One region of the Paracidovorax avenae ATCC 19860 genome, then DNA from elsewhere that is predicted to be linked to it. Evidence: predicted binding sites of a transcription regulator. Region 1 holds the regulator's gene; each other region holds the start of a gene.
The links. The regulator LexA, encoded in region 1, represses DNA repair genes until DNA is damaged. The targets are predictions, from matches to a motif close to ACTGTATNNNNATACAGT.

Region 1 (9,897 bases):
AGGGCGGACAGACGCTGATCGGCTTCCCGGCACTCATCGATGGCGGCGATGCCGTGACCATCGAAGTGTTCGACGAACCCGGCGTGGCCGCGGCGCGCCACCGCGCGGGCCTGCGCCGCCTGTTCGCGCTGCAGATCAAGGACGCGCTCAAGTACCTGGAAAAGAACATTCCGGACCTGCAAAAGATGGCGGTCGCCTACATGCCGCTGGGTACGCAGGAAGAGCTGCGCGCACAGGTCATCGATGTGGCGCTGGACCGCGCCTTCCTGGTCGATCCCCTGCCCACGACCGAGGCCGACTTCCAGCGCCGCGTGCAGGAGGGCCGCGGCCGGCTCACGCTGATTGCCAATGAAGTCGCGCGCCTGGCCGGTGCGATCCTGCTCGAATACGCTGCGGCGGCACGCAAGATCAAGGACACGAAAGGCGCGCCCGAGGCCACGCAGGATGCGCAGCAGCAACTGCAACGGCTCATGCCGAAGAACTTCCTGGCGGTGGCGCCCTGGTCGCAGCTCGCGCACTTCCCGCGCTATCTGAAGGCCATCACCCTGCGCCTGGACAAGGTGCGAGCCGATGCTGCACGCGACGCCACGCGGCTCGCGGAACTGCGCCCCCAGGAGCAGCGCTACTGGCGGCTCGTGGCCGAGCGCAAGGGGCAGGTGGATGCGCGCATGCAGGAATTCCGCTGGTTGCTGGAGGAACTGCGGGTGAGCTTCTTCGCACAGGAGCTTCGCACGCCGCAGCCCGTGAGCGTGAAGCGCCTGGACAAACTCTGGGCGCAGATCAACAGCTGAGGCCGCAGGCGGCGGACCACGGCCGGGGGCAGCCGTTGCAGGTCATTGCAGCACGGCTTCTGCAGCGGCCCAGCGCTCCAGTTCTGCCCGCACATCGGCCATCCGGCCGGAGATCACGAATCGCTCCGGCGTACCTGCCTGCCGGCGCTGCACCACGCGCACGGCGCCTGGCGCCCGCGCCGCGCAGGTGCGCTGGCTGCCGGCCGGGGAGCGCGCGGGGCGCTCCATGGTGGCCGCCAGCACCGCGGTCGAGGAATCCGCGGGCAGTGCCATGGATGTTGCAGTGCTGGCCTCTGCTCTGCCATGGGCCGTGGCGACAGGCGGGCCGTCGGATGGGCGGTGGCTGGCGGTGGACGTGTCGGACGCCCCGCGACTGTGCGCCGGGCAGTCCGGCCATCGCGACCATGCGGCGGATCGGCCAGATAAATTCCCCGAGGAGGTACCCCGCAGCCAGCGGACGAGGCCGTGCAGCGGCTGCAGGCAGGACGAGAGGGTGGTGAGATCGAGCAAAGCCTTTGCCATGGAAAAACTCCAGCGGTCAGAATGGGTTGAACACTGGCAGGATTGGCTTTAGACAGGCAGGGCGATGCCGCAGGGTTGACCATCCACGCGAAGCGGAAAGCCAGACGCCCGCCACCTGGGCAACGCCAAACGGGGAACCAGGGCGCGAACCATGCTCCGGCGCCATGCGCCGGGCGGCCCGCAGCCGGCTACATCAGCATGGTGTTGCGGATGAGGCCCACGGCCAGCCCTTCGATCTCGAACGATTCGCCGGGCTGCACGGTGATGATGGGATAGTCGGGGTTCTCGGGCAGCAGCTCGATGGCACCCGCGGTGCGCCGCAGCCGCTTGACGGTGACTTCGTCACCCAGGCGGGCGACGATGATCTGGCCATTGCGCGCCTCGCGCGTGGACTGCACGGCGAGCAGGTCGCCATCCATGATGCCGGCATCGCGCATGGACATGCCCCGGACCTTGAGCAGGTAGTCGGGCTTGTGCTGGAAGAGGCTGCCTTCCACGCTGTAGGTCTGGTCCACGTGTTCCTCGGCGAGAATCGGTGAGCCTGCAGCGACGCGGCCGATGAGCGGCAGCATGAGCTGCGAGATGCCGGGAATGGGCAGGTGGAACTGGGTGCCGCGGGCCGCATTGATGGACCGCACGGCCTCGCCGCGCAGCCGGATGCCGCGCGACGTGCCGCTCACCAGCTCGATGACGCCCTTGCGTGCCAGTGCCTGCAGGTGTTCTTCGGCCGCGTTGGCGGACTTGAAGCCGAACTCCGCGGCGATTTCCGCCCGGGTGGGGGGCGCGCCGGTGCGTGCAATGGCGGTCTGGATGAGATCCAGGATCTGCTGCTGGCGGGCGGTGAGCTTGGGGCTGTCGAGCATGCGGGGCACTCCAGTGAAGGAAGATCGCGCCGGACGGGCGCTGGGTGGATCGAATCACCTGTGGATCGATCCAGTCACTGTATTTTTAAACAGTTTTCAAAGGCAATGCAAGTGTTTGCAGGAAAAATCCTGGTGCTGGGCACCGGTGGAACCATCGCCGGCACGGCGGGGAGCGCGGAAGACAACATCGGCTACACCGCCGCGCAGGTCGGCATCGACCAGTTGCTGGCAGCGGTGCCCGGCCTGGCGCGCGCTGCCGGCGGCGCGCGGCTGGAAGCGGAGCAGGTCGCGCAGATCGACAGCAAGGACATGGACGGCGCCGTATGGCGAGCCCTGGCCCTGCGCTGCGAGGCCGCATTGGCGGATCCCGGCGTGCGCGCCGTGGTGGTCACGCACGGCACCGATACCCTCGAAGAAACCGCATGGTTTCTCCACCGCATGCTCGCGGGCGCGCGGGACAAGCCCGTGGTGCTTGTCTCGGCGATGCGCCCTGCCACCGCACTGGCGCCCGATGGCCCGCAGAACCTGCTCGACGCCGTCGCCGTGGCCGCCACGCCGGGTGTGCGCGGGGTGGTGGCCGTGGCCGCCGGTGAATTGCACGGGGCGCAGCGGGTGCAGAAGGTACATCCTTACCGGCTGAACGCCTTCGCGTCCGGCGAAGCGGGGCCCCTGGGCTGGGTGGAAGAGGGCCGCGTGCGGCTCGCCGCCGGCTGGCCCACGGCGGAATCATCGGAATCATCGGCCGAGGCTCGCGCCGCGCTGGAGGCGCTGCGCAACGGAGCGGAGTGGCCGCGCGTCGAGGTCGTGGTGTCGCATGCGGGCGCGAGCGGACGCATGGTGGATCTGCTGGTGGCCGACGGAGTGCACGGCCTGGCCGTGGCCGCTACCGGCAACGGCACGCTGCACCACCAGCTGCAGGCAGCCCTGGAGCGGGCGCAGGCCGCCGGCGTGGCCGTCAGGGTGGCCACGCGGTGCCCCCTGGGCCAGTTGCTGCCCCGTCCGGGCGACACACTGCCTGCCACGCAGGGGCTGAGCGTGGTGAAGGCGCGGGTGGAGTTGCTGCTGGAGCGGCTGGCGAAGCTCCAGGCATAAGACGCCAGCGATTCGATCCGGAAACGAAAACGCCGCCCGGGGGCGGCGTCGGTCACGGGCCGGCCGGGTGCCGGCCCTGCGCCAGGAACTCAGTCCGCCAGGGCGGCCAGCGCGCGCTGGGTGATTTCCTCCACCGTGCCGGTGCCGCTGATGGCGCGGTACTTGGGCGCATTGGCCGGGTCGTTCTTCGCCCAGGTGGAGTAGTACTCCACAAGCGGGCGCGTCTGCGCGCTGTACACCTCCAGGCGCTTCTTCACCGTGTCTTCCTTGTCGTCCTCGCGCTGGATCAGGTCCTCGCCGGTGACGTCGTCCTTGCCTTCCACCTTGGGCGGATTGAACTTCACGTGGTAGGTGCGGCCGCTGGCCGGGTGCGAGCGGCGGCCGCTCATGCGCTCGATGATGGCATCGAACGGCACGTCGATCTCCAGCACGTAGTCGAGCTTGACGCCTGCGGCCTTCATGGCATCGGCCTGCGGAATGGTGCGCGGAAAGCCGTCGAACAGGAAGCCCTTGGCACAGTCCGGCTGGGCGATGCGGTCCTTCACGAGATTGATGATGAGGTCGTCGCTCACCAGCTTGCCGGCATCCATGACGGCCTTGGCCTGCTGTCCCAGCGGCGTGCCGGCCTTCACGGCAGCGCGCAGCATGTCGCCGGTGGAGATCTGCGGAATGCCGTATTTCTGGCAGATGAACGCGGCTTGCGTGCCCTTCCCGGCGCCGGGCGCGCCCAAAAGAATCAGTCTCATGGAGGTCCTCTAAGTGTTGAAATCAGCCAGCGCCGGAAGCCCGGGCTTGCCGTAGGCCCGGGTTGGCGCTTCAATCGCGGGCAAGGATAGCATGCGGGTCCTTCCGTCTGCCTGACAGCCGCGACACCATCGTGACGGCACCGGGCCCGCGCTTTCAGCCCAACAGCGAACGCACCCGTTCGAGGTCTTCCGGCGTGTCCACGCCCGGCCCCGGTGCGGTGTCCGCCACATGCACGGCGATGCGGTGCCCGTGCCACAGTGCACGCAACTGCTCCAGCGCTTCCAGGGCTTCCGTGGGGGCCGGCGCCAGGGCGGAAAACGCCCGCACGAACGCTGCCCGGTAGCTGTAGATGCCGATGTGGCGCAGCGGCGCGCAACCTGCAGGCACGCCTGCGTGCCCGCCTCGCCACCAGGCCGTGTCCGCATGGCCACGCGCGTGCGGAATCGGTGCCCGGCTGAAATAGTGCGCGAGGCCGCGGGCGTCGAGCACCACTTTCACCACGTTGGGGTTGGCGAAGTCCTCCACCGAATGGATGGCATGCGCGGCCGTGCCCATGTCCGCTTCGGGGCGGGCCGGCAGCAGGGCCGCGACCGCATCGATGAGGGCCGGTGCGATCAGCGGCTCGTCCCCCTGCACGTTCACCACCACATCATCGTCGGCCAGCCCGAGCTGCACGCAGGCCTCGGCCAGCCGGTCGCTGCCGCTGGGATGGTCCGCGCGCGTCGCGACGGCCTGCACGCCATGCGCCGCGCAGGCCTCCAGGATGCGGGGATGGTCGGCTGCCACGACCACGCGGGCGGCCGCGCTGCGGGCGGCCTGCCGCGCCACCCGCACGACCATCGGGACGCCGCCGATGTCCGCCAGCGGCTTGTCGGGCAGGCGGGTCGATGCCAGCCGGGCGGGAATCAGGACGGTGAAGCCAGCGGATGCGGCCGGGCCGCTCACGCCTCCAGCTCCGCGTCGGTCAGCGTGCGGGCCTCGGTCTCCAGGAGCACCGGAATGCCGTCGCGCACCGGGTAGGCGAGCCGTGCGCTGCGCGACACCAGTTCGTCGCGCTCGCGGTCGTAGGTCAGCGGACCCTTGGTGACCGGGCAGACCAGCAGTTCGAGCAGTTTGGGATCCATGGCGTAGCGGATAGGTTCGGAAAATGGAGCCCGATCATAGCGAGGGCTGGCGCAGCGCCTGCAGCCGTGCGTGCAGCCGGTCGAAGAAGGCCGGCGCGATGTCCACCACCAGCGGCACCGCCAGCGCCTGCGGGTGCGTGCGCCAGAGCTTCGCCGCGTCTTTCTCGGTGCAGACCAGCGGCACGCCGGGCGGCGTGTCCGGATGCCAACCCGAGAAGTCGGCATGGTCGGGCAGGGCGGTGGCCTCCTGCAGGACCAATCCTTGGGCGCGCAGCATGGCGAAGAAGGCGGCGGGCCGGGCGATCGCCGCCACGGCGTGTACCGGCACGCCGCGCAGGTGCGACAGTGGCGTGGCGCGTCCGGAGGCGTCCACAGCATGGGCGGCAAGCGATCTGTGCAGGGCGAAAACCCCCATGGGCGCGCGCTCGGCGCCCTCGGGCACAGCTCCGGCATGCAGCACGGCATCCACGGGCCGCGGCCAGCGCTCGCGCAGCGGGCCCGCGGGCAGCAGCCAGCCATTGCCGACGCCTTCCTCGCTGAACACGCACAGTTCCACATCCCGCGCCAGCGCCCAGTGCTGCAGGCCGTCGTCGCAGACGAGTACGTCGGTCTCCGGATGCCGTTCCAGCAGGGCGCGGGCTGCCTGTGCACGGCGCGGCGCGACGAACACCGGCACGCCGGTGGAGCGCGCGAGCAGCAGGGGTTCGTCGCCGGACTCGGAGGCGCTGCTGTCCGCCCGCACCTCACGGCAGTCGGAAGTGCTGCGCCCGTAACCACGGGAGACCACGCCCGGATGCCAGCCGCGCTGCCGCAGCGCGTGCACGACAGCCTGGGTCACGGGTGTCTTGCCGGCGCCGCCGGCCACCACGTTGCCCACCACGACCACGGGAACAGGCATGCGCTCTGCCCGCAGGACGCCCCGCTCATACAGCAACCGGCGCATGCCGGCCAGGGCGCCGTAGAGCAGGGAGACGGGCGACAGCAGCCAGGCGACCGCGCCGCGGTGGCGCCAGGCCCGCTGGATCCCCGGCGTCGCGTCCGGCACCGGCAGCCCGCGGCGGCGTGGCTGCGCCATGCGGGTCAGCGGCCCGCGCTGGCGGACGATTGCGTGGCGAAGGTGATCTGCGACAGGCCCACGCGGCGCGCGGCTTCCATCACGGAAATCACGGCCTGATGTGGAGCGTTGGCGTCGGCGCTGATGATCACCACGCTGTCGCGCCCGGCCTGCGCGGCGGCCCCGAGGGCCTGGGCGATCGCTTCCACGCCCTTGCCTTCCACGGCGGCCTTGTTGACGGCGTAGCGCCCGTCGGCGGCCACCGCGACGATCACTTCCTTGGGATGGTCGCGCTGCTGCTCGGCGTCCGCCACCGGGAGCGTGAGCTGCAGTTCGGTGAACTTGCTGTATGTGGTCGAGAGCATCAGGAAGATGAGGATCACGAGCAGCACGTCGATGAAGGGGATCAGGTTGATCTCCGGCGCTTCCTTCGGGCGGGGGCGGAAATTCATCGCGCCGCTCACTTGCGCAGGCGCAGCAGGTGGCGGACGAACTGCTCAGAGGCGAGCTCCAGCGTGAGCAGGTAGGCGTCCACGCGGCTGCGGAAATACCGCCAGAAGATCAGCGTCGGGATGGCGACGATCAGGCCGAAGGCCGTGTTGTAGAGCGCGATGGAGATCCCGTGCGCCAGTTGGGCCGGGTTGCCCTGGCCCGTGGCGGACGACCCCTGCGAGCCGAAGATCTCGATCATGCCGATCACCGTGCCGAGCAGGCCCAGCAGGGGAGCGGCCGAGGCGATGGTGGCGAGGGCGTTGAGGTATTTCTCGAGCCGCTGGGCGATGGCACGGCCCGTGCCTTCCATGGCGGCCCGGACGTCCGCCTCGCTGCTCTGGGGATGGCTGTTGAGCGTGCGCAGCCCGCTGGCCAGCACTTCGCCCAGGGCGGAGTTCTGCGACAGCTGGTTCACCACGTCGGGCGTGGGCAGCCCGCGGGAGGAAACGGAGATGGCCTCGTCCAGCAGCTTCGGGGGGGCGACCTTGGCGGTTTTCAGGGCGACGAAGCGCTCCACCACCAGTGCCAGCGCCAGGATGGAGCAGGCTATGAGGGGCCAGATCGGCCAGCCTGCGGCTTGTATGATCGACAGCAATTCTCTCTCCGCGCAGATGGAAGCAGTCCGCGATTATGGCCCAGTGCCATGGCGGTCCGGCGGCGGCGCAGGCACCGGCCGGGCTCACCGGCCGCATCGGCGCCGTTTTTCACAGCCACCCACATTTTCTGTGGATAACTTTGTGGGCAACCGGGTGTGTAACACCTGCTACATGGCGCCAAATCGACACTTTGACAGATTGATGAAAAATTGCGCAGCAAAAAAACGTTGTAAATCAACAGGTTGCACGGCATCTCGTGGCTTGCGCGCGCATCCGGGCCACCCGCCCAGCCCATCCGCTGCTCCGTGCGGCTTGTGGACTATTGGGAGTGCCCTGTTCCCCGCAAACCCTGGCGGCGCCGATGTTTGAACGTCCGGACCCAGCATCGGCGCCGCGAATCTGGGACGTCGGGGCGCTGTGCCGCGCCGTTGCTGATGCTCTGGAGGCGCGGTTCAACCCTGTCGCGGTGCGCGGGGAGATCACGGGCTTCTCGCGCGCGTCCAGCGGGCATTGCTACTTCTCCATAAAGGACGGCCAGGGGCAGATCCGCTGCGCCATGTTCCGACGGGCAGCCATGCTGCTCGACGGCACCCCGCGGGACGGGGAAATGGTCGAGCTGCGGGGGCGGCTGGCGGTCTATGAAGCCCGCGGCGACCTGCAGCTCATCGTCGAGAGCCTGCAGCGCGCAGGGCAGGGGGCGCTGTTCGAGCAGTTCCTGCGGCTCAAGGCCCGGCTGGAATCCGAAGGCCTGTTCGATTCCGCCCGCAAGCGTGGCCTCCCGGTCATGCCCCGCTCGATCGGCCTGGTCACCTCGCCGGGCGCCGCGGCACTGCACGACGTGGTGACCGCCCTGCGGCGGCGTGTTCCGCACCTGCCCGTGGTACTGGCCCCGGCCCTGGTGCAGGGGGCGGCCGCGCCGGCCTCGATCTGCGCCGCCCTGCACGCGCTCTACCGCATGGCCGAACCCTCCGGCGATGGTGCAGGGCATCCGCCGGTGGAGGTGATCCTGCTGGTGCGCGGGGGCGGCTCCATCGAGGACCTGTGGGCCTTCAATGACGAGCAGGTCGCCCGCACGCTGGCGAAGAGCCCGGTGCCGGTGGTCTCAGGCGTGGGCCACGAGACCGACTTCACCATCGCCGATTTCTGCGCGGACCTGCGGGCACCGACCCCCACGGCCGCGGCGGAACTGGTCGCGCAGCCCCAGGCCACCTGGCTCGCGGGCATGGACGCGCTGGCCGGCCGCCTGTCGGACAGCCTGCAGCGCCAGATCGACGGGCGCCACCAGCGGCTGGACATGGCGGCGCAGCGGCTGGGGCGGCCTTCCGGGCTGGTGGCGCGCCAGGAACTGCGCCTCGCGCGCCTCGCGCAGCAACTGCGCCATGGCGCGGCCTGGACGGCCCGGCGGTGCGCCCAGCGGCAGGATGGCCTGGCGGATCGCCTCCCCAAGGCCGTGGCGCAGGGCGTGGCCCGGCAGGCGCAGCGGCTGGACCATGCGGCATTGCGGCTGGAGCTGCTCGATCCGCGCCTGGTGCTCCAGCGCGGCTACGCGCTGCTCACCGACAGCGAAGGCCTGCCCGTGACCCGCACCGCCCAGGTACGTACCGGGGACGCCGTGCGCGCCGCCGTATCGGATGGCGAGATCGATCTGACGGTGTCCGCTCCGCGCCTGCTGTGAGCCCGGCATTCTGGGCCGTCGCCTACACCGCGGGGCGCGATTAACTTCCTACAATGCCCGCCTGTTGCGCTGCATGTCACATTGCGGCGCTGCACACGCAAGAATCACCAACCACCCACGAGGACCGCACATGGAACATACCCTGCCACCGCTGCCTTACGCCATCGACGCCCTGGCTCCGCACTACAGCCAGGAAACCCTGGAGTACCACCATGGCAAGCACCACAACGCCTACGTGGTGAACCTCAACAACCTCCAGAAGGGCACCGAATTCGAGAACATGCCCCTCGAGGAGATCATCAAGAAGTCCAGCGGCGGCATCTACAACAACGCAGCCCAGATCTGGAACCACACCTTCTTCTGGAACTGCATGGCCCCCAACGGCGGCGGCGAGCCTTCCGGCGCGCTGGCCGATGCCATCAAGGCGAAGTGGGGCAGCTATGCCGCGTTCAAGGAAGCCTTCGTGAAGAGCGCCGTGGGCAACTTCGGCTCCGGCTGGACCTGGCTGGTAAAGAAGGCCGACGGCAGCGTGGACATCGTGAACACGGGCGCCGCCGGCACGCCCCTGACCACCGCCGACAAGGCGCTGCTGACCGTGGACGTCTGGGAACACGCCTACTACATCGACTACCGCAACCTGCGCCCGAAGTTCGTCGAGACCTTCCTCGACAAGCTGGTGAACTGGAAGTTCGCGGAAAGCAACTTCGCGGGCTGATGCCGCGGCCCGGCCTGCCGGGTTCCATGAAAAAACGGCCCTTGATGGGCCGTTTTTTTGTCCGTTTTCAGGGGCCGGGGCGTCAGCGCCTGGCGAACGGAGCGCCGGCCAGCTTCGAGCCCGGCTTGATGCCGCGCTTGGCGAACCATCCCTGGTTCATCTCGAGCACGAAGCGCACGGGCTTGTCGGAGCAGTGGGAGTCCAGCGTCTGCGGCTTCATGTCGGC
Region 2 (9,897 bases), 1.5 Mb from region 1:
CCTCGGTGTAGCGCATGGCCGCGGCGCCGTCGCCATCGCGGCTGCCGAAGTTGCCCTGGCCGTCGATGAGCGGATAGCGCTGGCTGAAATCCTGCGCCAGCCGCACCAGCGCGTCGTAGGCCGACTGGTCGCCGTGCGGATGGAAGCGGCCCAGCACGTCGCCGACCACCCGGGCGCTCTTCACGGGCTTGGCCGGCACGTTGCGGGTGGGCCCGCCATAGGCCAGGCCCATGCGCTCCATCGCGAAGAGGATGCGGCGCTGCACCGGTTTCATGCCGTCGCACACGTCCGGCAGCGCGCGGCCCTTCACCACGGAGAGCGCGTACTCCAGGTAGGCTCGCTGCGCGTAGCTGGCCAGGCCCAGGTGATCGCCGGACTCGGGCTGGGAGAAGTCGAGGGTGGGTTGGTCGTTGTCGCTCATGCGTCGGGAAGGATGGAAAGAGGAACGCGGCAGGCGGTGCGCCGCGGTGTCGTTCGAAAGGTCAGGGCGCGTCCTGGGCCACGGGTGCTGCCAGTTCCATGCGCACCCGGCCTGCCGCGGCGCCGCGGCCGGTAGCCACGGGCACCGGGGCCGCCGCCGCGGGCTTGAGCAGGGCGTAGAGCCCCAGCACGCTCTTCACGTAGTTCTGTGTCTCGCGGTAGGCCGGAATGCGGCGGCCGGCGCGCTGCACGGCCCCCTCGCCCGCGTTGTAGGCTGCCAGGGCCAGGTCGAGCCGGCCCTCGAAAAGATCGATCAGGTGCCGCAGGTAGCGCGTGCCGGCCGCGATGTTCGTGCCCGGGTCGGTGAGCTTCTGTTCCACCGAACGCTTCGCCTCGCGCGCCACGCCGAAGCGTTCGGCCGTGGCCGGCATCACCTGCATGAGCCCCACCGCGCCGCGCGGCGACACCGCCTGCGGATCGAACCCCGATTCGGTCGCGATCACGGCCTGCAGCAGTTCGTAGTCCAGCCCGTGGCGGTTCGCCGAGGCGCGCAGGAAATGCTTCACGCGCTTGACCTCGGGCGCGATGTCGAAATAGGCCAGGCGCCGCGCACTCTCCGGCGTGGCCCCCGGCGCCACGCCGGGCGGGACGAGGCCCGTGCCCGTGGAGCGCCCGTCCTTCGTGGAATCGAACACGTCGCCGCGGAAGAACAGGCTGTAGCGCTCGTCGATGCGCTCGGCCGCGAAATGCGTCACGCCGCGCTCGTCCACGTAGGCCCAGAGGTCCGCATGGGCGGATTGCACCGGCAGCCAGAGCGCCAGGGCCAGCGCGGCCGCGCGCGCGCCGGCAGCCGCCTGCCGCCGCAGCCATGCCGCCACGGCATCACCACCGGAGCGTTGCGCCGCCATGGCTCAGATGTCCACTTCCACGGCGTCGCCGTGCAGTTCCATCAGCTCGCGCCGCGCGGCCGCCTCGCCCTTGCCCATGAGCTTGGTGATGAGGCCTTCGGTCTCGGCGAAGCCCAGGTCGCCCAGTTGCACGGGCAGCAGGCGGCGGGTGTCGGGGTTGAGCGTGGTCTCCCAGAGCTGCTCGGCGTTCATCTCGCCCAGCCCCTTGAAGCGGCTGATCTGGCACTTCTCGCGTGCCACGCCGTCCTTGGCGCACTTGTCGAGGATCGCCTCCAGCTCGCCGTCGTCCAGTGCATAGACCTTGGAGGCCGGCTTCTTGCCGCGCGCCGGCACGTCCACCCGGTAGAGCGGCGGGCGCGCCACGTAGATGTGGCCGGTCTCGATCAGCTTGGGGAAGTGGCGGAAGAACAGCGTGAGCAGCAGCACCTGGATGTGGGATCCATCGACATCGGCATCCGACAGGATGCAGACCTTGCCGTAGCGCAGGCCGGAGAGGTCCGGCGTGTCGTTCGGGCCGTGCGGATCCACCCCCAGCGCCACGGAGATGTCGTGGATCTCGGTGTTGGCGAACAGCCGGTCGCGGTCCACCTCCCAGGTGTTGAGCACCTTGCCGCGCAGCGGCAGCACGGCCTGGCACTCCTTGTCGCGGCCCATCTTGGCACTGCCGCCGGCGGAGTCTCCCTCCACCAGGAACACCTCGTTGTGCGACAGGTCGCGGCTCTCGCAGTCGGTGAGCTTGCCGGGCAGCACGGCCACGCCGGAGCCCTTCTTCTTCTCGACCTTCTGGCCGGCCTTCTGGCGCGTCTGCGCGGCCTTGATGGCCAGCTCGGCGAGCTTCTTGCCATAGTCCACGTGCTGGTGCAGCCACAGCTCGAGCGCGGGCCGCACGTAGCTCGACACCAGCCGGACGGCATCGCGCGAATTGAGTTTTTCCTTCACCTGGCCCTGGAACTGCGGATCCAGCACCTTGGCCGAGAGCACGTACGAGGCGCGCGCGAACACATCCTCGGGCAGCAGCTTCACGCCCTTGGGCAGCAGCGAGTGCAGCTCGATGAAGCTCTTCACCGCCTGGAACAGCCCGTCGCGCAGGCCCGCGTCGTGCGTGCCGCCCGCGCTGGTGGGAATCAGGTTGACGTAGCTCTCGCGCACGGGCGCGCCCTCGTCGGTGAAGCCCACGCACCATGCGGCGCCCTCACCTTCGGCGAAGCTCTCGTTGTGCCGGTCGGCATAGCCCTCGCCCTCGAAGAGCGGGATCACCGGGTCGGCCGACAGGCTCTGGCCCAGGTAGTCGCGCAGGCCGCCCTTGTATTGCCAGGTCTGCGTCTCCTTCGTCTTCTCGTTGACCAGCGACACGGTCACGCCCGGCATCAGCACGGCCTTGCTGCGCAGCAGGTGGACCAGCTCGTTCATCGGCAGCGCGGTCGATTCGAAATACTTGCCGTCCGGCCAGACGCGCACCGTCGTGCCCTGGCGGCGTTCGCCCGCGGCCAGGGGCCGTGCCGTCAGCGGCTCGGTGACGTCGCCGCCCTCGAACACGAGGCGTGCGATCTGCCCGTCGCGGTGCGTCGTGGCCTCCAGCCGCAGCGCCAGGGCATTGGTGACCGAGACGCCCACGCCGTGCAGGCCGCCCGAGAAGCTGTAGGCACCGCCCTTGCCCTTGTCGAACTTGCCGCCCGCATGCAGGCGCGTGAAGACCAGTTCGATCACCGGGGCCTTTTCCTCGGGGTGCAGGCCGAACGGGATGCCGCGCCCGTCGTCCTCGATGCCGACGGAGCCGTCGGCGAACAGGGTGACCTTGATGCGCTTGCCGTGCCCGGCCAGGGCCTCGTCGGCCGCGTTGTCGAGCACTTCCTGGATGATGTGCAGCGGGTTGTCCGTGCGCGTGTACATGCCCGGCCGCTGCTTCACGGGCTCCAGGCCCTTGAGCACGCGGATCGAACCTTCGGAATAGTCGCTGGGCGAAACGGAGGAGGGTTTGGCTGCCATGGGCGCGGATTGTAGTGCGGGCTGCCCGGCGGCACTGGATGGAAAGACAGCCACCCGCCTGCCGCACGGGTTAACCCGCATCCTTCGGCAAGCGCCGGCAGACGCTTTTGGCTACATTCGGGCGGATGTCCCCCGAAACCCCGAAGCTCTCCATGGTGCAGGTCCTGGCCTGCGGCGCGGCCGTCGTCACGCTCTCCATGGGCATCCGCCACGGCTTCGGCCTGTGGCTGCAGCCCATCACGCAGGACATGGGCTGGACCCGCCAGACATTCGCGCTCGCGCTCGCCGTGCAGAACCTCGCCTGGGGCCTGTTCGGCATCTTCGCGGGCATGGCGGCCGACCGCTTCGGGGCCTTCCGCGTGCTGATCGCGGGGGCGGTGCTCTACGCCCTCGGGCTGGCCGGCATGGCGCTGTCGCCCACGCCCCTGCTGTTCGCCCTCACGGCCGGCGTGCTGATCGGCGCGGCCCAGGCGGGCACCACCTACGCCGTGATCTACGGCGTGCTGGGCCGCCAGATCGCGCCCGAGAAGCGATCCTGGGCCATGGGCGTGGCCGCGGCCGCCGGCTCGTTCGGCCAGTTCCTGATGGTGCCCGTGGAGGGCCAGCTGATCGCCCGCCTGGGCTGGCAGGAATCGCTGCTCGCCCTCTCGGCCATGGTGCTGCTCATCGTGCCGCTGGCCTTCGGACTGCGCGAGCCGGGCTTCGGCCGCCGCGCCGCAGGCGCTCCCGCCGCGCCGCGCAGCCAGACCGTGGGCGAGGCCCTGTCCGAAGCGCTGCGCTACCCCAGCTTCCTGCTGCTCACGGCCGGGTACTTCGTCTGCGGCTTCCAGGTGGTGTTCATCGGCGTGCACATGCCCAGCTACCTCAAGGACCACGGCCTCTCACCCCAGGTGGCGAGCTACGCGCTGGCCCTGATCGGCCTCTTCAACGTCTTCGGCACCTACATCGCCGGCACCCTGGGCCAGCGCATGGCGCGCCGGCACATCCTGGCCTTCATCTATTTCGCCCGCGCGGTGGCGATCACCGTGTTCCTGCTCGCGCCGCTCACCCCCGTCTCGGTCTATATGTTCTCGGCGGTGATCGGGTTCCTGTGGCTGTCCACCGTGCCGCCCACCAACGCCACGGTGGCGCAGATCTTCGGCGTGCAGCACCTCTCGATGCTGGGAGGGTTCGTGTTCTTCAGCCACCAGATCGGCAGCTTCCTGGGTGTCTGGCTGGGGGGCTACCTCTACGACCGCACGGGCAGCTACGACGTGGTCTGGTACCTCGCCATCGCCTTGGGGCTAGCGGCGGGCCTCATCAACCTGCCGGTGCGCGAATCGCCGATCGCGCGCGCGCCGGCCCGGCCAGGCGCCACCGCCTGAGGCGCGGCATGCGCATGGCGTCCACCCCTTTGTCCACCCCCAACTCCCGGCGCCCCGGCTGGAAGCGGTGGCTGCCCTGGACCATCGCGGCCGCCGTGGCGCTGTCCGCCGCCTTCGCTCTCTATGCAGAGCCCGGTTTCGTGGTAATGATGGCGGACCAGGTCTGGTCCTGTTTCTGAACTCCTGCCGCGGCGCGTCCGCCCGCGGCCCCTCCCACGCCCCTCCCTCGCCACCCCCGCGATGCACAGACCAGGCCCGCCACCCCATGCCGCGCTGCACGGCCAGGACGCGCCGTCCGGGTGGATCACGCGCTGGGCCCACCTGGTGCCGCTGCACGGCCACGTGCTGGACGTGGCCTGCGGCAGCGGCCGGCACCTGCGCTGGTTCCATGCGCGCGGCCATGCCGTGACCGGCGTGGACCGGTCCGCCGAGGCGATCGCACCCCTGGCGCAGCTGGGAGAACTCGTCCATGCGGACATCGAACAGGGCCCCTGGCCCTTCACCGGGCGCCGCTTCGATGGCGTGGTGGTGACCCACTACCTCTGGCGCCCCCTGCTGCCCGCCCTCGCGGCCAGCGTCGCGCCCGGCGGCGTCCTGCTGTACGAAACCTTCGCGCGCGGCAACGGGACCGTGGGACGGCCGTCGCGCCCGGAATTTCTGCTCGAGCCCGGGGAACTGCTGGCGGCCTTCCCCGGTCTGAGGGTGATCGCCTACGAGGACGGCTTCCTGCCGTCTCCGGAGCGGTTCGTGCAGCGCCTCGCGGCCGTCCGGGAGGCACCCGGCGACGGACCACCCCGCCACCCCCTCGTGCCTCCCGCCTCCGGTTAACCCCCCGGCCGGGCCGGTTACACACTCGTTAGAATGCTCTTTTACCGTTTTCCTTCGTGGACATGACCTCTTCCAGCGCCACCCTCACCGGCAGCATCGTCGCCCTCGTCACCCCCATGCACGAGGACGGCAGCGTGGACTACCCCACCCTGCGCAAGCTGATCGACTGGCATGTCGCAGAAGGCACCGACTGCATCGGCGTGGTGGGCACCACCGGCGAATCGCCCACCGTGAATGTCGAGGAGCACTGCGAGATCATCCGCGTGGCCGTCGAACAGGCCGCAAAGCGCGTGCCCATCATGGCCGGCTGCGGCGCCAACTCCACGGCCGAGGCCATCGAGCTCGCCCGCTTCGCCAAGAAGGTGGGCGCCGACACGCAGCTGCAGGTCGTGCCCTACTACAACAAGCCCACGCAGGAAGGCCAGTACCTGCACTTCAAGGCGATCGCCGAGGCCGTGGGCGACCTGCCCACCATCCTCTACAACGTGCCCGGCCGCTCCGTCGCCGATATGCAGCACGACACGGTGCTGCGCCTGGCCCAGGTGCCTGGCATCATCGGCATCAAGGAAGCCACCGGCAACATCGAGCGCGCGCAGTGGCTCATCCGCGAGGTGCCCGAAGGCTTCGCCGTCTATTCGGGCGACGACCCCACCGCCGTGGCCCTCATGCTCTGCGGCGGCCAGGGCAACATCAGCGTCACCGCCAACGTGGCGCCCCGCCTGATGCACGAACTCTGCGTGGCCGCCCTGGCCGGCGACGTGCGCCGGGCCATGGAGATCCAGTTCCGGCTGCTGCCGGTCCACAAGCAGCTCTTCGTCGAGGCCAACCCCATCCCCGTGAAGTGGGCCATGCAGCGCATGGGCCTGTGCGGCGGCGCGATGCGCCTGCCCATGACACCCCTTTCCCAAGGCAGCGAATCCGTGGTGGAAGCCGCGCTGCGCTCCGCCGGCCTGCTCTGAGACTCCCCTCAAAGGATTTTTGCGTGAACGCTATCAACCGCCTGGGCCTCCTGGGCCTTGCCATGGCCTTGTCCGCCTGCTCCACGTCCATCCTGGACAACGACAAGATCGACTACAAGAGCGCCACCAAGGGCTCGACGCTCGAAGTGCCGCCCGACCTGACGCAGCTGTCGCGCGATTCGCGCTACACGGTGGCGGGCGGCGTGGTGTCGGCCGCGGCCTTCGAGGCCGGCCAGGCGCAGAGGCAGCCCGGCACGGTCAATGCCGCCGCCAAGTCGCTCGGCGACGTGCGCATCGAGCGCGACGGCAACCAGCGCTGGCTGGTGGTGAAGCGCCCCGCCGATGCACTCTGGGAGCCGGTGCGCGACTTCTGGAACGAAAACGGCTTCGTGCTCACGATCGACCAGCCCAACCTCGGCATCATGGAAACCGACTGGGCCGAGAACCGCGCCAAGCTGCCGCAGGACATCATCCGCTCCACCATCGGCAAGATCTTCGACTCCGTCTATTCCACCGGCGAGCGTGACAAGTTCCGCACCCGCCTGGAGCGCGGCGCCGACGGCTCCACCGAGATCTACATCAGCCACCGCGGCATGGTCGAGGTGTACACCACCTCCCAGAAGGACAGCACCATCTGGCAGCCCCGCCCGGTCGATCCGGAACTGGAAACCGAATTCCTGCGCCGCCTGATGGTCAAGCTCGGCGTGAGCCAGGAAGAGTCCCGCGCCGTGGCGGCCGCCCCGATCCAGCCGCCGCCGACCGCGCGCATCGGCCGCGTTGGCAACGCGCCCGTGGTGGAACTCGACGAGAGCTTCGACCGTGCATGGCGCCGCGTCGGGCTGGCGCTCGACCGCACGGGCTTCACCGTCGAGGAGCGCGACCGCGCCCAGGGCGTGTATTCCGTGCGCTACGTCGAGCCCACCGAGAAGAAGGACCCCGGCTTCTTCGCCAAGCTGCTGGGCCGCTCGGCCGATGCCGCGCCGCCCGTCAAGTACCGCATCCAGGTGCGCACCGAGGGCGGCAAGAGCACGGTCGCCGTGCTCAATGCCGCAGGCGCACCCGAGAGCTCGGCCAACGCGGACCGCATCGTCCGCGTGCTCGCCGACGACCTGAAGTGACCGGCGCTGCCGCCCGCTGAGGAGCCACGGACCGCGTGCTGCGCTTCAAGAACCTGGGCAGCGGCAGCTCGGGCAACGCCACCATCGTCGAAGGGCGCTGCGGCACGCAGGTGCGGCGCCTGCTCGTCGACTGCGGACTGGGCCCGCGCCAGCTGGCCGGCCGCCTCGGCGAGGCCGGCCTCGCGATCGACGACATCGACGCGATCTTCATCACCCACGAGCATTCCGACCACGTGGGCGGCCTGCAGAAGATCGCCCTGCGCCACCGCATCCCGGCCTGGATGAGCCATGGCACCCACGAGGCCATCGGCGCGCCGGACCTGGACGGACTGCTGCACCTCACGGCGGACGGCGAATCCATCGACCTGGGCGCCTTCGAGGCCCGCCCCTTCACCGTGCCGCACGACGCGCGCGAGCCGCTGCACCTGCGCTGCAGCGACGGAGCCACCCACATCGGGCTGCTCACGGACCTGGGACACGCCACCGAGCACGTGCTCGCCCACCTGCGCGGCTGCCATGCGCTGCTGCTGGAGAGCAACCACGACCGCGAGATGCTGTCCGTCTCCAGCTATCCCGCCTTCCTGAAGCGGCGCATCGGCGGCGCCTATGGGCACCTGGGCAACCACGTGGCGGCGGAGATCCTGCGCGCGGTGCGGCACGAGGGCCTGCGCAGCGTGGCCGCGGCCCACCTCAGCGCCCAGAACAACCGCCCGGACCTCGCCCGTGCCGCGCTCGCCGGGGCCATCGGCTGGGAGCCGGCCCAGATCGAGGTGGCGGACCAGCGCAGCGGCACCGGCTGGATCGGCGGCTGAACGCCACACCTCCCTGGACGGCTGCCGGCCCGGCCTGCCCCGCGCCATTCGATGGGCGAGGGCACGCGAAAAAGCCCCGACCTTGCGGTACGGGGCTTTCGTGCCAGGCCTTTCGCCGCAGGCTGGTGGCCCGGCGGCGGAAGGCGGTGCGGCAGCTTACTTGGCGGCGGAAGCGCCACCTGCAGCGGCTGCGGCAGCAGCGTCTGCAGCGGCTTTGGCGGCGTCGCTGGCGGGAGCGGAGGCTTCGGCAGCAGCGGCTGCGGCAGGAGCCGAAGCGTCGGAAGCCGGTGCTTCGGCCGGTGCGGGCACGGGAGCGGGAGCCGGGGCCGGAGCTTCGACGGGAGCCGGGGCCGGAGCCGGGGCTTCTTCCTTCTTGCCGCAGGCGGCGAGAGCGACGGACGCGACCAGGGCAGCCAGAACGAGAGAGTTCTTCATTTCGTTTTTCCTATGGGACAGACGGATCTTGGAATTTGCCGCCACGCCGCCCTCTTTCAGCGATGCGCTTTGGCCGGGCGCGATGCACCCCGTGGCGCTTGAAGTGCGCTATGCACTCCCAGACAGCAACCGCAAATTATAGGGAGATTGCGTCAATCCCTACCAACACCTAGAGCGCGGACTGAGCGATGTCACAGTCCGATCGTCGTGGCGGGAAAGGCAGGCGTGCTGCGCCGCAGCCATTCATCGAGCACCTGCCGTACCTGCACGCGACGCTCGGGCTCGCCGCCGGCCACGCCGGTGCAGCGCTCGGGGTCCAGCCGCTGCAGCACCCAGCGGCCGGACCACAGCACGCCGGGCAGTTCCTGGCGTTCCTTCACGGGCGCCTTGCGGCATTCCACGATGTGGTCCCAGGTGGCACGCCAGCGCACGAAGCGCGCATGGCGCCGGACCACCTCGTCGTAGTGGGCGGCCAGCAGCGTCATCCGGCGCCCCCGCGCCGCCCAGGCGTGCAGCGACGCCTCCACGTCGCGGTCCCCCAGCGGCCAGTCATGGAAGTCGAAATCGCACAGCACCAGTTCCTGCCAGCCCTCGCGGGCTGCGCACGCCAGGGCGGCGCGCACCCCGCCGCCGAAGTCGCTTCGCCCCTCGAAGCGGCCGGACGGCAGCGGTGCCTCGCCGCTCAGTGCCTGGGAGAAATCCATGGACGACCTCCTTGTTCGCAACGTGCGAGAGTCCGCGCGACGGGCGCCGCGGGCGGCGAGCCGCCTGCCCGGACTATCCCGCGCGCCTGGCGTGCACCCAGCCGGCATCGCACCACGATGCCAGCACTTCCAGCGCATCCTCGCTGGCCCGGGCCAGATCGCGTGCGGCGAGTTCGCGCTGGTCGGCCAGGCGCCGCATGAGCGTGGCGTCCCGGCCGCCGGCCAGATAGCTCTCGCCGTTGATGAAGACATGGCGCGCGTCGTACATCATGCGCGTGCGGCGGTCCAGGCGCACGCCCTGCGCCACGTCCGCCTCCGGATCCCCGGGCTCGAACCAGACATTGGGCTTCGGTTCGGTCAGGC
Region 3 (9,897 bases), 370 kb from region 1:
CAAGGTGGCCGAACTGGGCGCGGACAACGTCGCGGCCTTCTTCTGCGAACCCATCCAGGGCTCGGGCGGCGTGATCGTGCCGCCCGCAGGCTGGCTCAAGGCCATGCGCGAAGCCGCCCGCGAACTGGACATCCTCTTCGTCGTGGACGAGGTCATCACGGGCTTCGGCCGGACCGGCCCCATGTTCGCCTGCGATGCCGAAGGCGTGGAACCCGACATCATGACCATGGCCAAGGGCCTGACCGCCGGCTACGCGCCCATGGGCGCCACGCTGCTGAGCGACAAGGTCTATGCCGGCATCGCGGACGGCGCCCCCAAAGGCGCCCCCATCGGCCACGGCGCCACCTACTCCGCCCACCCCGTGAGTGCGGCCGTCGCACTGGAAGTGCTGCGGCTTTACGAGGAAGGCGGCATCCTGGCCAATGGCCAGCACGGCGCCGCGCACTTCGCGGCCGGCCTGGACATGCTGCGCGGCCATCCCCTGGTCGGCGACGCGCGCCACCGCGGCCTGCTCGGCGCACTGGAACTGGTCAGCGACAAGGCCACCAAGCGCGGCTTCGACCCCGCCCTGGGCCTCGCCGACCGCATCTTCGCCGCCGGCTACCGCAACGGCCTCGTGTTCCGCTCCTTCGGCGACCACATCCTCGGCTTCGCACCGGCACTGGTCTTCAGCGAAACGGAATTCACCCTCCTGTTCGAGCGCCTGCGCAAGACGCTCGACGAAGTGCTGGACTGGCCCGACGTGCGGAAAGCCCTCGCGGCCTGACGAAAAACCGCGCAGAACCCGGCCGCAGCGCGCACACTTCCCGCCTGTATCCTGCTTGCCAAGCCGCCATGAACGAAGCCTTCAAGATCGACCGACTGGACCTGCGCATCCTGGCGCAGCTGCAGAAAAACGGGCGCATGACCAACGTGGACCTCGCGGATGCGGTGGGCCTCTCGCCCAGCCCCTGCCTGATCCGCGTCAAGCGCCTGGAACAGGCGGGCTACATCGCCGGCTACGGCGCCCACCTGCGCCTGGAAAAGCTCGGCGACACCCTCACGGTGTTCACCGAAGTCACCCTTTCGGACCACCGCCGCGAAGACTTCGCCCGCTTCGAAGCCGCGCTGCGCGAGGTGGACGAGGTGCTGGAATGCCACCTGGTCAGCGGCGGCTACGACTACCTGCTGCGCTTTATCACGCGGGGGGTGAACCACTACCAGGAAGTGATCGAGGAACTGCTGCAGCGCAACATCGGCATTGCGAAGTACTTCAGCTACATCGTCATCAAGTCGCCGTTCATCAAGACGCACTGTCCGATCGAGCGGTTGTTTCCGCATCAGAGGTGATTCTCTTGAGGGCGGAGGCCGGGTCTCGCCCCGGCGGGCGAGTTACTTTCTTTCGCTTCGCCGAAAGAAAGTAACCAAAGAAAGGGCGACCCTGCTGTCTGCGACCCCGTTCGCCCGCAGGGCGAACGGGGCAACCTGGGGTGCTCGGGGGTGGGGTGTGCCGTGGAACTCGCTGCGCGCACTCCGTGCGCTGCGCTCGGACAACCACGGCAAGTCAGTTCACGAAGCGGACGTGTCCTGCGGCACGCCCGCCACCCCACCCCCTGCGCGCCCCAGGCGCATCCAGAAGGGGTGACTCGGGCCTTCGCGTTGCTCGGCCCCAAGGCCATCGCTGCGCTCGGCAAAAGCCCAAGCGCTCTGCACCAAAAAAAACGGTGCACGGTGCGCAGCACTCGCGCACCCCAGGCCGAGCGAAGCAATGGCCCGTATGCTGCACCTCGCCCTCGTGGCTGCGCCGAGGAGCGCAGGAGGCAAGGCGCGTAGGCGTGCCGAAGGACACGCCTGCTTCGTGATCTGACTGGCTGCGGTTGTCCGAGCGGAGCGCGCCCGGGGCGAAGGGGGACGCAGACACCAGGGCTCGCCTTTTCTTTGCCTACTTTCTTTTGGCGAAGCAAAAGAAAGCAGGTGCGCCGCCGGGCGCACATCCCGCCCCCCGGAAGCAAATCACCCCACCAACGCCCGCCCCGCCACCTCACAAAACCACCGCACCCCCACCCCCAGCACCTCATCATTGAAGTCATAGCAAGGATGGTGCAAAGGCCTCTCCCCCTCCGGCCCCGGATCCGCCCGCCCCTGCCCCAGCCAGAGATACGCCCCCGGCCTGCGCTGCAGCATGAACGCGAAATCCTCCGAGGTGAACGCCGCCCGCGGGGCCACCTCGGCATCCAGCCCGATGGCAGCCGCCGCCTCCAGCGCCAGCGCGGCCTCGGGGCCCGTGTTGATGGTGGCCGGGTAGTAGCGCAGGTAATGGACCTCCACCGTGGTACCGCTCGCCAGCGCGATGCCCTGGCAGGCGGCACGCAACGCCGCCTCGATCCGGTCCTGCGCCTCGGGGTCGAAGCTGCGCACGGTGCCCGTGATGCGCACCTCGGCGGGCAGCACGTTGTGGCTCTGGCCACCCTCGATGCGCGTGACGGACAGCACGGCCGATTCACCGGGGTCGATGCGCCGCGACACGATGGTGTTGAGCTGGGCGACGAGCTGGCTCGCCGCCAGGATCGCGTCGGGCGTGTGGTGGGGCTGCGCCGCATGGCCGCCGCGGCCGCGCACGGCGATGTCGAAGCGGTCGGCCGCCGCCATGATGGGGCCGGGCCGCGTGCGCGCCGCGCCCAGGGGCAGGTCGGGCCAGTTGTGCAGCGCATAGACGCTGTCGCACGGAAAGCGCTCGAACAGGCCGTCCTCGATCATGCGGCGCGCGCCGCCCTGCCCCTCCTCCGCGGGCTGGAAGATGAAATGCACCGTGCCGTCCAGCCCGCCCGCGCGCGCCAGCTGCCGCGCCGCGCCGATCAGCATGCTCGTGTGCCCGTCATGCCCGCAGCCGTGGTGGGCGCCCGCATGGCGGCTCGCGTATGCCGAGCGCCCCAGCTCCACCATCGGCAACGCATCCATGTCGGCACGCAGGCCCACGCTGCGCGGCCCGGAGCCCGTCCGCAGCGTGCCCACCACCCCGGTGCCGCCGATGCCCTCGTGCACCTCCAGGCCCAGCAGCCGCAGCGACTGCGCCACGATGCCGGCCGTGCGGCGCTCTTGGTAGGCCAGTTCCGGGTGGGCATGCAGGTCGCGGCGCAGCGCGACCAGGTCGGGCAGCAGGTCGGCAACGGGCCGGGCGACGTCCTGCAGGCTCATTGCCCGGCCTCCACCGCGTCGGCCAGTTGCGCCAGCGTATGGAAGTGGTAATCCGGCACGGTGTGCTCGGACTCGATGGTGCCGCCGGAATCCTTCATGCCGTGGCGCCGCTCGATCCAGCAGTTGCGGATGCCCAGTTGCCGCGCGATGCCGATGTCGTGGTACTGGCTCTGCGCCACATGCAGGTTGTCCGCCTGCCGGAAACCCCAGGCGCCCTCGTAGCGGCCGCGCGCATAGGCGAAATAGCGTGCATCGGGCTTCTCGCACAGGGCATCGTCGGCGGACAGCAGCAGGTCGAACGGTGCGCCCAGCGTGCGGTCGAAATGCGCCAGCGCCCAGGCCTGCGCATTGGTCATCGTCACCAGCTTGAAATGCCGGCGCAGGCGCTGCAGTGCCTCGGGCGCGTCGGGGAACGCCGGCCAGCGCGGCACGGAATCGCGAAAGCCCTGCGCGAGCGCGTCGCTGTCGGGCAGGCCCAGTGGCGGTGCGATCGCATGCCAGCAACGCACGAGGTCATCGGGATACGCATCGGTATCGCCGCTCTTCCTGGCCGTGCGGTAGGCCGCGAGGAACGCCTCGTCGGACACGGGCGAACCCGGCACGGCCTCGCGCAGGTAGGCCAGCATGCCCCCCTCGAAATCGATGAGGGTACCGACAACGTCGAAAGTGAGCACTTTGAAATCACGCAAGGCCATGGGTCGAACTCCTGGAAAGGGGGATGGCATCGAGCTTAGGAATTTCTGCCGTCTCCGCGCGGCCGAAACCGGCTTTGCAACCGCAGCGAATTGCGTTTTCACGGCAGTGGCCGCAGATTCTTCTTGCATCCGCGGTTCCATGGATCCGCGCACCCTGCGGAGGCGAATCTCTTCGCCCCGCCGCACCGCACTTCGCTGGCACACGAAGATGCCTGCCGGTCTGTCGCAGCATGGAAATCCCTTCCACGCACCACCGCGGCCCACCACCATGACCAAACTCCTTGCCTGGCTCCACAGCGGCACGGCGTCGCGCAAACACTCCCCTTCCGGGGCTGTACCGGAAGCCTCGACGCCGGGCGCGGGCAACTCCTCGCACCGGAGCAGCAGGCAGACCACGCCATCGGTGCCGATTTCGGCCCGCCATGCCCAGGGATCCGCATCGGGCCTGCCGCCGCGCAATGCCTTGCCGGAAATGCCGAGGGATGCAGGCCGCCCCGGCACATCGAGCCCGCATGCCGGAGGAGGCTTCCACGATTTTCCAGACGATGCCGCGATGGACCTCAGCGACGAAGGCATCGAGAACCTGTTGAAGGGCCTGAGGGACGATGGATGGATTTCCGGGGAAACCCACGAGATGGAAGACGCCGGCCCGCGGCCAGGGCGCTCCGACACCATGAACCCGTGGTCGAGAGGACACGTTGGCAGGCAGGAGGCGCGCCCTCCGTCCCTGGCAGCCATCCGCGAGCACCCTGCGAAGGAGATGGAGCCTCCCGAAGGCATGACGCTCCGGGAAGCGCTGCGGCGGGAAAAGGTGGAGGACGCGCAAGAGCGCCGCCAGCGTCTCCGGGAAGAGAACCCGAAACCCGCAGTACCTCCCTCGGGATACCCTCGTTTGCGGCCGATGGCATCGCCCAACCACGTGCACTCCCCGGCTACGCGCACGCCCATGGACGGATCGGGGGCCAGCAGCCCCACAGACTGGCATTCACTCGCACCGTCCACGGAATACGAGGACGCGCGGACCTCCCGGTCGCCCGCCAGCCTCCGCCCGGAAGCACCGCCGCCGTCCCTGGCCAGTACGGCTTCCTACCATGATGCGTTGGCATCGCTGCCAGAGACTGGAAACCCGACGGATACGGGCACGGAGGCAGAGGATCACGCCCCTCGCCCGGCCTCCGATGTCCGGACTGCCGCGAGTCCGGCGTCCGGCCACGGCATCATGCTCGATCGCTGGCTGGCGGAACCCATGCCGCCCAGGGATGCCCTGCTGGCACGGCTCCAAATGCAGGAGAAGCGGGACTGACGCCCGTGCATGCTGCACAAGATACGCGGACGCCAACCGACCGCAGCGGCATGCCTCGCGCGGCATGGCCAGATCGCCGCGAACCCGGTGGAGCCGCTCCGCTGCTCCGGTGCAGGAAGCAACCCTTCGCTCCAGCACGAAACATCCGCTCCCGACCCGGCAGGAGACTTCCCGGTGTCCCGCACCAGCGGCCACCGGAAAAAACGCCATGCCATCCAGCCCACCTGTCCCCATCGTCCGTGAACTGGCCGTGCTGCTCGCGCTCTCCACCTGCTGGGGCGCGTCCTACACCTTCATCCGCATCGGCGTCGAAAGCATTCCGCCTGTCACCCTGATCGCGGCCCGTACCCTCATCGCAGGCCTGCTGCTGCTCGGCATCGCCCTCTGGCGCGGCCTGCACCTGCCGCGGGATGGAAAGACCTGGACGGCGTTCCTGCTGCAGGCCGCTCTCAATAGCGTCGTGCCATTCACCTTGATCGCCTGGGCCGAGCAGACGGTGGACGCAGGGCTGGCGACGGTGCTCGACGCCACCTCGCCCCTTTTCGCCGTGCTGCTCGCCGCGCTCGCGCGCCGCCATCAAGCCGCCACGGCACGCCGATGGATGGGCGTGGCCTGCGGCCTGCTGGGCACCTGCTGCATCGTCGGCATCGAGGCCTGGCAGGGCCTCGGGCACGGCACCTGGGCCCAGCTCGCCATCGTGGCGGCCTCGGCGTGCTATGGGGCGGCATCGCTTTTCGGGCGGCGGTTCAGCGGCATGGACCCGGTGCTGCCTGCCGCCGGATCGCTGCTGTGCGGCGCGGCCGTCCTGCTGCCGTTGAGCCTGCTCTGCGAACGCCCGTGGACCATCGCCCCCAGCCCAGCATCCCTGCTGGCCCTGCTCGCCCTCTCGGTGCTCTCGACCGCGCTCGCCCTGGCCCTCTACTTTCGCCTGCTGCGCACCCTGGGCAGCGTGGGCACCACGGCACAGGCCTATCTGCGCGTGCCCATCGGCGTGGGGATCGGCGTGGTGTTTCTCGGGGAAAGGCTGCAGCCTACGGCGTGGATCGGCGTGGGATGCGTGGTGGCGGGGGTTGCGGCGATGGCGCTGCCCGGGCGCACTTCGGGAAAAGCCCGAGGCAGCGCTTGATACCTGGAGACTTGCGCCCGGCAATTCAGAACAGGCTCCCCTGCCCCCGCGCCAACCCCGGCCGGTACTGCGCCATGTCCAGTTCGATGCGCTCACGGTTCAGCCCCAGCCGCCGGCACGCGGCCATAAACCGCTGGCGCAGCAGGTCGGCCCACAGGCCCTTGCCTTTCATGCGGGAGCCGAAGCGGCTGTCATAGGTACGGCCGGCCGCGCGCGCTTCGGCGTCCAGGCCGTGCAGGTCCTGGATGCGCGCCATCACGCGCTCGGCGCGCTGCGGATAGTGCAGTTCCAGCCACTCGCGCATCAGGCCGTCCAGTTCCCACGGCAGGCGGATGGCGGTGTAGAAGGCCGACGTGGCGCCGGCATCGCGCGCGGCTTCCAGCACCTGCTCCATGTCCTCCGTGACGAACGGGATCTGCGGCGCCACGCTCACGCCCACCGGAATGCCCGCCTCCACGAGGGTGCGGATGGTGCGCAGCCGGCGGTGCGGGGCCGCGGCGCGCGGCTCCAGCCGGCGCGCCAGCACGGGGTCGAGCGTGGTGATCGTCACGTAGGTCGCGGCCAGGCGGTCGTGCGCGAGCGGCGCGAGCAGGTCGAGGTCGCGCTCCACGCCGCTCGACTTGGTGATGAGCGAAAACGGGTGGCGCACGTCGCGCAGTACCTCGATGACGGCCCGCGTGAGACCCAGGTCGCGCTCCACCGGCTGGTAGCAGTCGGTGGCGGAGCCCACGTTGAGCAGGTGCGGCACGTGGCCCGGGCGCGCGAGCTCGTCGCGCAGCACCTCCGCGATGTTGTGCTTGGCGATGATGCGGGTCTCGAAATCCAGCCCGGGCGACAGGTTGAGGTAGCTGTGCGTTGGCCGCGCGTAGCAATACACGCACCCGTGCTCGCAGCCGCGGTAGGGATTGACGGAGTGGTCGAAAAAGATGTCGGGCGAATCGTTGGCGCAGATCGCACTGCGCGCGGTTTCCAGGATGACCTGGGTGGCGGGCGGAGGCGGCGCCCCGTCTTCGCCCTCCTGCGCAGCGGGACCGCCCCAGCCATCGTCGAATGCGGCGCGGGCATCGCGCATGAAACGGTGCGGCGTGCGTGCCGCCGTGCCGCGGCCCTTGATGCTCTGCAGGGGGATGTGGACTTCGGTCATGGGCAACTCCGGATGCACCAGGAAACTGTATGAATATACAGCCATCGGATACACTGTGCGCAGCAAGAGATTTCACGCCATGGCACAGTGCTGATATCCCGGTGCTCCCTGCCCCGCATCACCAGTTCACCCACCTCATGAACCCGCCTTCTGCCGCATCCGCAGTGGACCCCCAGGTTCCGGCGCCCCTGCCGGAGGCCTTTCCGCCGTCCGGATCGCCGCACGACGGCATGCCGGCACCAGCACCCGGGCCGGCCCGCATGCGCCCGGTGGCGGCGGAGACCGGCTGCGCGGCCACCCGGCGCTGGCTGCGCGGCGACTGGACCCCCGAATGGTTCTGCGCCTTCCTGGCGGGCAACCGACGCGAGCAAGGCCGTTTCCGCCAGGAGCTGGCCACCATGCGCGGCTCCGTGGCGTGGCTGCTGCGTCAGCGCCGCCAGGGCCGCTGGAGCGCCGAGGAGCGGGAGCGCCTGCGCGGCCTGATGCGCTCGGCCTCCTCCGTCAGTCCCTACCTGCTGATCTGGGCGGTGCCGGGATCGATGCTGCTGCTGCCGTTCATGGCATGGTTCATCGACTGGCGCCGCGGCGTACGCGAGCGCGCGGCGCTGGCCGTGGTGCCGATGGAAGACGGCCTGCCGGTGATGGCGGTGCTATCCACCCCCGCGCTACCGGCAACCGCCAGCGCCTTGCCGGGCGGGCCGGAAGATGGCCTCCTCGATCCCCCGCACCAGCCTGCGGGTCGGGCCCGCTGACCGGCTCCAGCGCCTGGCAGCCCAGCCACGCCATACGGCCCGTGCCCGGATGGCATCCGCCGCCACTGCGGGCGGGCATGGGGGCTGCGGTGCCCGGTGCTTCTCAGCCCAGGTGCCCTGCCGCCAGGGCCACTACCAGGCCGGCACCCACCAGGCCCGCCTGCCAGCGCAGCGCCATGGTCCACGACGGCACCTGCCGCTCCACCCGCTCATAGAGAAGCCATCCCGCCGCGATGGAGAGCGCGAGCGCGGCGACCATGCCCAGGGCGTTGAGCGCGACAGACTCGGGCCAGGCCTTGGTGACTGCGGCGTTCACCAGCAGGCACACGGGAAAGTGCACCAGGAAGACCGAATAGGAAATGCGGCCGAGCCGTGCCAATCCGCCGCTCCAGGCGGACTGTGCCCGATGCGCCGCCGGCATGCCGGCTCGCTGCAGCGCCGCGCGGCCCTCCTGCCAGCGCAGCAGCAGCACCAGCCCGAGTGCCGCGCACCATGCCACCGCGATGCGCCCCCGGAAATCCAGCGCCAGCGCCACCGCGCCCCACACGCCGATCAGCACCAGCCATGCGGCAGCGGCGCGGCTGCCGCGCGGTGCGGCCACGGCCCAGCGCGCCATCATGCCCAGGCCATAGGCACCGAAGAAATACACCGCCCAGGCATCGAGTGACGGATGGCGGTTGAGCTCCCAGAGCGAGAGCGCCGTGGCCGCGGCCACGGCCACCCGTGCCGCCGGCTGGGCAGCACCGCGGGCCCGCACCGGCAGCACGCGGGCGCCGTGGCGCGCGGCGGCCAGCAGCAGCGCCGAGAACACGAAAAGCTGGAAGTCGATCGCCACATACCAGACGCCGGCAGACAGCGCCTCCTCGCCCACCACATCCTGCAGCATCAGCGCGTTGGCCAGCAGCTGCGGCAGGCTCGGCTCCGCCGGCACGGAAGGATGGTCCAGCCAGGGCCGCACCGCCGCCGCGGCCAGCACGGCCAGCACCAGGGCCACGGCATACGGCACCACGAGGCGAACGAAGCGCCGCCCGATCTCCGGCGCGGTGCCGCTCCAGCGTGGCCCTCCCGCCGCCGCCAGCCGCCCCGCCGCCAGGTAGCCGCCCAGCACCAGGAAAACCTGCACGGCCATGCGGCCGTAATCTGTCAGCCAGGCGATGAAACCCGGCATCAAGGGCTGGGCCACTTCGGACATGGGCCCGTAGAAGGCCAGGTGGTGCGCCACGATCGTGGCACAGGCGATGCCCTTGACCGAATCGATCAGGGTGTTGCGGGACGGTGAGGACGGCATGCGGCAAGCGCGCACATCGCGGCGCACCCGTACAGGGGTGGCGCGGCGCGGAAGAACGGTTCTTGGTGTTGTGTGGGGTCCGTGGGGGCGATATTTTGCCCCAGCACGGCCGTCCGCGGGTGGCCGCACCGCCCCGGTGCGCGGAAAGCGCCGCAGCCGTTCAGAGTGCCAAGCGTTCGCGGGCTGCGGCGTACTCGCGGCGCAGGCGCCCGACCAGATCGGCGGCGCCCGTCACCTCGGTAATCGCGCCGATGCCCTGCCCGCAGCCCCAGATGTCCTTCCAGGCCTTCTTCGCATCGCCGCCGAAGTTCATCTTGCTGGGATCCGATTCGGGCAGGTGGTCCGGATCGAGCCCCGCGGCACGGATGGAGGGCGCGAGGTAGTTGCCATGCACACCCGTGAAGAGGTTGCTGTA

Region 2: ACAV_RS06645 (DNA topoisomerase IV subunit B) is a predicted target of LexA. The motif match lies at 3,348-3,365, and genes of this name have one in related genera.
Region 3: ACAV_RS14720 (PA0069 family radical SAM protein) is a predicted target of LexA. The motif match lies at 7,467-7,484, and genes of this name have one in related genera.

What each region holds. Positions count from the first base shown of each region.
Region 1 is NC_015138.1:2,976,758-2,986,654, reverse strand. It holds gene hrpA (ATP-dependent RNA helicase HrpA) at 1-791, shown strand, start outside; gene ACAV_RS13115 (hypothetical protein) at 834-1,064, opposite strand; gene lexA (transcriptional repressor LexA) at 1,502-2,176, opposite strand; gene ACAV_RS13105 (asparaginase) at 2,282-3,268, shown strand; gene adk (adenylate kinase) at 3,358-4,014, opposite strand; gene kdsB (3-deoxy-manno-octulosonate cytidylyltransferase) at 4,169-4,960, opposite strand; gene ACAV_RS13090 (Trm112 family protein) at 4,957-5,139, opposite strand; gene lpxK (tetraacyldisaccharide 4'-kinase) at 5,174-6,214, opposite strand; gene ACAV_RS13080 (ExbD/TolR family protein) at 6,220-6,645, opposite strand; gene ACAV_RS13075 (MotA/TolQ/ExbB proton channel family protein) at 6,654-7,280, opposite strand; gene xseA (exodeoxyribonuclease VII large subunit) at 7,643-8,956, shown strand; gene ACAV_RS13065 (superoxide dismutase) at 9,087-9,671, shown strand; gene ACAV_RS13060 (DUF192 domain-containing protein) at 9,754-9,897, opposite strand, start outside.
Region 2 is NC_015138.1:1,493,342-1,503,238, reverse strand. It holds gene parC (DNA topoisomerase IV subunit A) at 1-421, opposite strand, end outside; gene ACAV_RS06650 (lytic transglycosylase domain-containing protein) at 483-1,328, opposite strand; gene ACAV_RS06645 (DNA topoisomerase IV subunit B) at 1,332-3,314, opposite strand; gene ACAV_RS06640 (MFS transporter) at 3,440-4,678, shown strand; gene ACAV_RS24895 (hypothetical protein) at 4,693-4,857, shown strand; gene ACAV_RS06635 (class I SAM-dependent methyltransferase) at 4,919-5,506, shown strand; gene dapA (4-hydroxy-tetrahydrodipicolinate synthase) at 5,569-6,465, shown strand; gene bamC (NlpB/DapX family lipoprotein) at 6,489-7,583, shown strand; gene ACAV_RS06620 (MBL fold metallo-hydrolase) at 7,619-8,395, shown strand; gene ACAV_RS24020 (hypothetical protein) at 8,552-8,830, opposite strand; gene ACAV_RS06615 (hypothetical protein) at 9,022-9,534, opposite strand; gene ACAV_RS06610 (cupin domain-containing protein) at 9,608-9,897, opposite strand, start outside.
Region 3 is NC_015138.1:3,350,592-3,360,488, forward strand. It holds gene ACAV_RS14690 (aspartate aminotransferase family protein) at 1-766, shown strand, start outside; gene ACAV_RS14695 (Lrp/AsnC family transcriptional regulator) at 835-1,329, shown strand; gene ACAV_RS14700 (amidohydrolase) at 1,993-3,174, opposite strand; gene ACAV_RS14705 (HAD-IA family hydrolase) at 3,171-3,869, opposite strand; gene ACAV_RS25110 (hypothetical protein) at 4,009-5,172, shown strand; gene ACAV_RS14715 (DMT family transporter) at 5,381-6,298, shown strand; gene ACAV_RS14720 (PA0069 family radical SAM protein) at 6,324-7,442, opposite strand; gene ACAV_RS25115 (hypothetical protein) at 7,580-8,194, shown strand; gene ACAV_RS14730 (acyltransferase family protein) at 8,298-9,482, opposite strand; gene ACAV_RS14735 (NAD(P)H-dependent flavin oxidoreductase) at 9,643-9,897, opposite strand, start outside.